Regions from separate parts of the Allobosea rubneri genome, predicted to be linked through region 2. Evidence: riboswitches for the same ligand, from Rfam matches in the RefSeq annotation. Region 2 holds a riboswitch; each other region holds the start of a gene.
The links. A riboswitch is a leader RNA that binds a small molecule or an ion and turns the genes downstream of it on or off. The one in region 2 is predicted to bind cobalamin.
Positions count from the first base shown of each region.

Region 1: another riboswitch for cobalamin. It lies ahead of RKE40_RS13985 (CbtB domain-containing protein); the one in region 2 lies ahead of RKE40_RS22800 (ABC transporter substrate-binding protein).
Region 3: another riboswitch for cobalamin. It lies ahead of RKE40_RS29040 (TonB-dependent receptor plug domain-containing protein); the one in region 2 lies ahead of RKE40_RS22800 (ABC transporter substrate-binding protein).

Region 1 is NZ_JAWDID010000018.1:93,039-95,292, forward strand. Features, by position in the region: gene cobO (cob(I)yrinic acid a,c-diamide adenosyltransferase) at 1-180, opposite strand, end outside; gene cobU (bifunctional adenosylcobinamide kinase/adenosylcobinamide-phosphate guanylyltransferase) at 193-705, opposite strand; cobalamin riboswitch at 826-1,007, shown strand; gene RKE40_RS13985 (CbtB domain-containing protein) at 1,046-1,219, shown strand; gene RKE40_RS13990 (CbtA family protein) at 1,232-1,987, shown strand; gene RKE40_RS13995 (DUF1636 family protein) at 2,036-2,254, shown strand, end outside.
Region 2 is NZ_JAWDID010000047.1:23,893-26,146, reverse strand. Features, by position in the region: gene RKE40_RS22800 (ABC transporter substrate-binding protein) at 1-995, opposite strand, end outside; cobalamin riboswitch at 1,276-1,487, opposite strand; gene RKE40_RS22795 (LysR family transcriptional regulator) at 1,507-2,254, opposite strand, start outside.
Region 3 is NZ_JAWDID010000098.1:4,990-7,243, forward strand. Features, by position in the region: gene blh (bifunctional sulfur transferase/dioxygenase Blh) at 1-666, opposite strand, end outside; cobalamin riboswitch at 786-985, shown strand; gene RKE40_RS29040 (TonB-dependent receptor plug domain-containing protein) at 1,111-2,254, shown strand, end outside.

The sequences.
Region 1 (2,254 bases), on a different contig from region 2:
ATGGCCGAGCGCCCGCAGGATCAGGCCGAAAGCGGCGGTCGACTTGCCCTTGCCGGGCCCCGTATTGACGATCAGCAGGCCCTTTTCCAGCGTCTTGCCGGCGACCTCGGCGTCCTGGACCGCCTTGCGCTTCTCCATCTTCGCCTTGTGGCGGGCGGCTTCGCCGTCATCGATCGTCATGGCTTTTCTCTGCTACTTCACCTGCATGGGCAGACCGGCGACCATGAAGACCACGCGCTCCGCCTGACTCGCAAGCCGCTGGTGCAGGCGCCCCGCCTCATCGCGGAAGCGGCGGGCGAGTGCATTCTCCGGCACGATGCCGAGGCCGACCTCGTTCGAGACCAGCACGATCGGGCCCTGCGCCTCACGGCAGGCGGCCATGAGCTCGCCGGTCGCGATGGCGATGTCGCGCTCGGCCAGGATGAGATTGGTCAGCCAGAGCGTCAGGCAGTCGACCAGCACGGGCTGCCCCGACGGTACCGCACGCAACGCCTCGGGCAGCGCCATCGGCGCGTCGACCGTCCGCCAGTCCTGCGAGCGTCGGGCGCGGTGCTCGGCGATCCGCGCGCGCATCTCGTCGTCATAGGCCTGGGCGGTGGCGATGTAGACCCAGGGCGCCGGCAGGGCCTCGATCAGCGCCTCGGCATGCCGGCTCTTGCCGGAGCGGGCGCCGCCGAGAACGAGGGTGAGCGGGGGAAGGGGCATGCTTGCGGTCTCCGGGTCATACTCGGACTCGCCCCGAGCATCTCGTTCAGGAGATTCCCGGCTCTCCGCTTCGCTTCGGCCGAGAATGACGGCACTGCATTGCACAGCGCCCGCCGGATGGCTAATGATCCTGCGGACGGTGCCTCGGCGACGAGGTGAAAAGGGAACGCGGTGCGATACCGCGGCTGCCCCCGCAACTGTAAGCGGCGCGTCCTGCGCCATCGGCCACTGGGTTTCCCCGGGAAGGCGGAGCAGGACATCAAGCTGCGAGCCAGGAGACCTGCCGTCTTTCGATGTCGTCCAACAGGCTGCCGGTGGGGTGGCCAGGAAGTGAACCAAAATGAATACGGCTACCGTCTCCAGCCAGGCCAGCGTCTCCGAACGCGCGAAAGCCGTCGCTGCCGCACTGATCCTCGGCTTCGTGCTGGTCTACACCGTCGGCTTCGCGGCCTCCGCGAATGTCCACAACGCGGCGCATGACGCCCGCCACGGCCTTGCCTTCCCCTGCCACTGACGGGGAAGCATCATGGTCACACGTGTTCTCACGGTCAGTCTTCTGGCCGGGCTTCTGGCTGGGCTGCTGATCTCGGCGCTCCAGCACGTCACCACGACGCCGCTCATCCTCAAGGCGGAAACCTATGAGGCGGCGCTGCGCGCGCAGCCTGCACCGACGCTCGCCGCCTTCAACGACGAAGCCCGCATCCACCTCGCGCACAACAATCCGGCCGCCGGTGCTGAGCATACCGGCGAGCATGAATGGAAGCCGCAGGACGGCTTCCAGCGCACCGCCTTCACCAGCCTGGTGACGATCGGCACCGCGATCGGCTTCGCCGCCCTGCTGCTCGCCGGCATGATCGCGGCCAATGAGCGGATCGATGAACGTCGGGCGCTGGCCTGGGCCGTCTGCGGCTTTCTCGCCTTCGGGCTCGCCCCGGCGATGGGGCTCGCGCCGGAACTGCCGGGCGCCGCCGCTGCCGAATTGCAGCACCGGCAGCTCTGGTGGCTGATGACCGCCGCCGTCACCGCCGGCGCGCTCTTCGTCTTCCTGCGGGTCGAGGCCTCCTGGGCAAGGGCGCTCGCCGTGCTCGCTTTGCTGCTGCCGCACCTGATCGGTGCGCCGCATCCGGCGGCGCCGGAGAGCAAGGTCCCGGCCGAGATCGCGGCGCATTTCGCGGCGCTCTCGCTCGCCATCCAGGCCGCGCTCTGGCTCGCCACCGGCTTCGCCGTCGGCGTGCTCTGGCCCTGGGCCACGCGCCGCAGCGCCGCCACCGCGGCGGCCTGACGCCTCGCGCGGCCGGAAACGGCCGCGCCAGCCCAAGGAAGTACTCTCATGCTCGAAGGCGATCTCGCCCTCGCGACCGTCGCCCGGCAGGAGCCGGGCTGCACCATCCATGTCTGCACCGTCTGCCGGCGCCAGCGCGAGGATCTGCCTGATGGCTTCGACCAGCCGGGCATCGCGCTCGCGGCGGCGCTCGGCGAACGCATGGCCGGCAGCGGCATCGCCGTCGTACCGGTCGAATGCCTCGCAGTCTGCAAGCGGCCCTGCACC
Region 2 (2,254 bases):
GCCTCGATGCCGTCGACGGTGTCGAGCCCGGCGCGCGTCGCGCCGACATCCATCACCACGATCCTGTCCTGCTTGACGGCATCGAGCTTGCTCGCCACCGGGTCGGTCTTCAGGAAATTGAGCTTGAGATCGATGTCGTCGGCGGGAAAGCGCCGGCGGTCCATCTTGACGACGACGATCACGGCGGGGTTCGCGGCGGCGATGCTCTCCCAGCCGACCAGCGGCCATTCCTCATTGGTGGTGATGACGTTGCGGGCGCCGAGCTTCGACAGGATATAGGCCGGCACGCCGTTCTTGCCGGCGATGAAGGCATCGCCCTTGATGTCCTTGCTGGAGAACCAGACGGCGACAGGCACGTCCCGCGCCTTCATCCCGGCGACCGACTGCACCGCCTTCTCCTCGCGTGCCTTCAGCTCGGCGATCAGGGCCTCGGCGCGGTCGGACACATCGAAGATCTGACCGAATTCGCGGATGTTCTGGTAGACCAGCTCCATCGAGAACATCTTGGTCCGCACGCCGTCGCCGGGGCCGGAATTGTCCTTGCCGACGCAGTCGGTCGGCGAGACATAGGTCGGCACCTTGACCTTGGCGAACTGGTCGCGCTTCCCGACGATGCCGTTCGGCCCGATATGCCATTCGAACATCGCGGTGACGAGGTCGGGCTCCTGGGCGACCACCGCCTCGAAGCTCGGGTCATTGTCGGCGAGCCGCTTCACCTTGGCGTTCACCGCCTCATAAGGTTTGGCGACCGGGCTGAACCAGACGGCGGTGCCGACGACGCGGTCGCCCAGGCCGAGCGCATAGAGGATCTCGGTCTGCGTCTGGCCGACGGCGACCACGCGCTTCGGCGCCTGGTTGAAGGTGATGGTCTCCCGGCAGTTCTCCAGCGTCAGCGGATACTGCGTCGGCGGATACTGCGTCGGCGCGGCCTGCGCGCCGGAAGCGAGGCACAGGCCGGCAGCCAGGGCCAGCGGGAGAGAGAAACGCTGGACCATGTGCATGAAACCCTTCGAAGGCGGGAGAGAACGGCCGGCGCCGAGGCATGGGCCAAGTCGGCGCGACTTGAGCCAATATGTAATGTTATAACAAAGCTGATAGAGGGCTGCGCCGCGACCTGTCAAGCTGGTGCGAGCAAAGGCGCCGGCGGCGCTCGTAGAGATGGGCATCTGGATTCATCGCTCCCCGAGATGAAGGCGGGAAGCAGGCGATTGCGACGGAGCGGCGGGATCCTCGTCCCGCGCTTGTCCGCAACCCTCCGGAGCACCCCGCCCGAAAGACCTTCCGATGATCAGGGCAGGTCTCCTGGCTCGCGGGTCGATGCTGGTTCCGTCCGGCCTTCCCGGCGCCGGAGCGCCAGTGGACGATGGGTGGAGAGCTCGCCGCTTACAGTTGCGGGGGCAGCCTCGGCCTCGGCGCTGCGCGCCTCACCGAATTCCCTCTTAGCTCCAGGGCGTGACGCCTGGAGAACCATGATCGGCTGCGACCATAGATCGGCAAGGACCGGCGTCAAGCGGTCGGAAGCTGCGGGCCCGACGCCGTCTGCATCAGGTTGCCGCAGAGCTGGCGCAGCGTCACGACATAAGGGTTGCGGGCGAGGAAGCTCGCTTCGCCGAAATAGATCGGGATCTCCGGCAGTTCGGCGATTTCGAGTCCGGCGATGCTGGTCTCGCTGCCGTCGAGGCACCAGGCCGGGATGATCGCGAAGCCGATCCCGGCCTCGACGCAGCGCTTCACGCTCGAGCTGCCGGAGGTCGAGATCGCGATCTCCATCTCCGACCCGTCGGGGCGCAGGTAGTCGATGGCGAGGTTGCGCAGCAGCTGGCCGGGCTCATAGGTCACGAAGGGGCGCCTCTGCGCCCATTCCCGGATCTCGCCCGGCGCCGGGGCCGCGCCCCAGGCGGTGGGGAAGACGAGTGCCGGCCGATAGGTGCAGACCAGATGCTGCGGCACGTTGGGGTCACCGAAATAGCGCTCGGTGATGCACAGATCGAGGCTGCCATCCTTGATCATCTCGGGGAGGGAGGTGTCGCGCTCATAGGCGAGGATTTCGACCTGTGGGAAGAGTTCCCGGAACCGGGCCAGGATCGGCGGCAGCAGATAGTAGAAGATCGCCTGCGGCAGGCCGATGCGCAGCACCGGCCGCTCCTTGTCGAGCGTGCGGTCGAGCCTCGCCAGGACCGTGTCGAGCTCCGGCAGCAAGAGCTTGTAGAGGCTGCGCCCGCGCGGCGTCAGTGTGACCGTCTTGGCGCCCTGC
Region 3 (2,254 bases), on a different contig from region 2:
GGCCGCGGCGGAGAAATGGTCGGCATGCGGGTGGGTGTCGAGAATCCATTCGACCGTGAGGCCCTGCTCCGCGACATAGGCGAGGATGGCATCAGCGCTGGTGGTCGCGGTCGCGCCGGACTTCTCATCGTAGTCGAGCACGGGGTCGATGATGGCACAGCGCCGGGTCGCAGGGTCGGAAACGACGTACTGGACGCTGCCACTGCGCGGCTCGTAGAAGCCCTTGACCTGCGGGCTGCGGCCGCTCTCGCGGTCGAGCCAGGCGTTTGCACCGGCAAGGTCGAAGCCGAAGCGCGCGCCGAAACCCGGAACCTCTTCGGCCCTCATCCGCCCGTCCAGAACCTCGCCGAGCACGTGCAGGGTCAGCGCCCGCGTGCCGCCCTTGCAATGCGCCAGCACCGGCCCCGGCGCCGCGGCGAGCGCCGCCTGGAAAGCCTCGACATCGGAGCGGGTAATGGTCGCGCCGGTCACCGGCACGAAGCTGTAGGCCATTCCGGCCTCGGCGGCCGCCTGCCTTTCCGCGGCCGATCCGGGTTGGCCCGGTTCCTCGCCATCGGGACGGTCGTTGACGATCGCCTTGAAGCCCTGCGCCGCAAGGGGCTTGAAATCGGCGAGAGCAGGCTGGCCAGCCACCGAAAGCTTCTCCGAGATCTCAACGATTTTCATGGCGGCCCCTGTCGCTTGGATTTCAATATACATTTACATATAATATATATTGATGAACCGCAAGGTGCCCCGGGCATCCCCGCGCCTCGCGGCCGGCGTTGACGGCGCCTCATTCCAGCCCTACTCGTAAACGCGACGGTTCCCTCACGGGATCAAAAGGGAACGCAGTGCGGGTGGCTCGCCACCCCATGCTGCGGCTGCCCCCGCAACTGTAAGCGGCGAGCCTTTCGCCATACGCCACTGGGACCTCGGCCCTGGGAAGGCGGTGAGAAGGCGCTGACCCGCGAGCCAGGAGACCTGCCGTCAGTCGTGGTCACACGCGAACACGTTCGGACGGGGTGTTTCGATCGCTGGTTCACTTGCGCGCTGCCCTTTTTTCGGGAGCGGGCGGGAGATCGCGTTCGCGGTGACGTGCCACAACGTTGACCGCCCGAGGTTTCTTCCGTGCTCCCCTTCCCCCAGACCGCCCTGCGCGGCCCCTTGCCGCTCGCCTGCCTGCTGCTCGCCGGCACATCGCTGAATCCCCTTGCCGCCAGGGCTCAAGCAGGTCCTGAAACCATCCGGCTCGACGAAGTCGTGGTCAGCGCCACCGGCACGCCGACTCCGGCGCGCGAGGTCGCGAGCTCCGTCACCGTCATCACCGCCGATCAGATCCAGCGCGAGCAGCGCCGGACCCTGCCGCAGGCGCTCGCCGCCGTGCCCGGCCTCAACATCGTCCAGATCGGCGGCCCCGGCGGCCAGACCTCGGTGTTCATGCGCGGCACCAACTCGAACCACGTCAAGGTGCTGATCGACGGCATCGACGCCAACGATCCCTCGACCCCGAACCGCTCCTTCGATTTCGGCTCGATGCTGACCAACGACATCGAGCGCATCGAGGTGCTGCGCGGCCCGCAGAGCGGTCTCTATGGCGCCGATGCGCTCGGCGGCGTGATCTCGATCACCACCAAGCGCGGCGAGGGCCCGCCCAAGCTCACCGCCTCGGCCGAGGCCGGTTCCTACGGCACCTTCAACCAGGCTTTCGGCCTGAGTGGCGGCGACGACCGCTTCAACTACGCCTTCAACATCGCCCATCTGAAGTCCGACTCGACGCCGGTGACGCCGCCGAACCTCGTTCCGCCCGGGCGCCGCATCAACCCGAATTCCTATGACAACTGGAACTACTCCGCCCGCCTCGGCTTCAAGCTCACCGACACGCTGAGCCTCAACTGGATCGGCCGCTATTCCGACGGCTACCTGCTCTCGACCGGCGATTCCGGCTTTCCGAGCGTGCCGAACGCCTACCGCTCGAGCCAGAGCTACAAGCAGGCCTTCACCCGCGGCGAGCTGGTCTTCGACCCGTTCGACGGCCGCTTCGTCAATCGCTTCGGCATCGCCTACACCAACCAGGATCGCTCCAACCGCTCGCCGAACGCCGCCGGCATTCTCGGCCTGCCGACCGACAATCTCGGCGAGCGGACGAAATACGACTGGCGCGGCGACCTCAAGCTGATGGAGGGCCAGATGCTGGTGATGGGGCTGCAATACGAGAACGAGCGGCTGGAATCGCGCTCGCTCACCGCCTCGAACGGCAATACCGGCGCCTTCC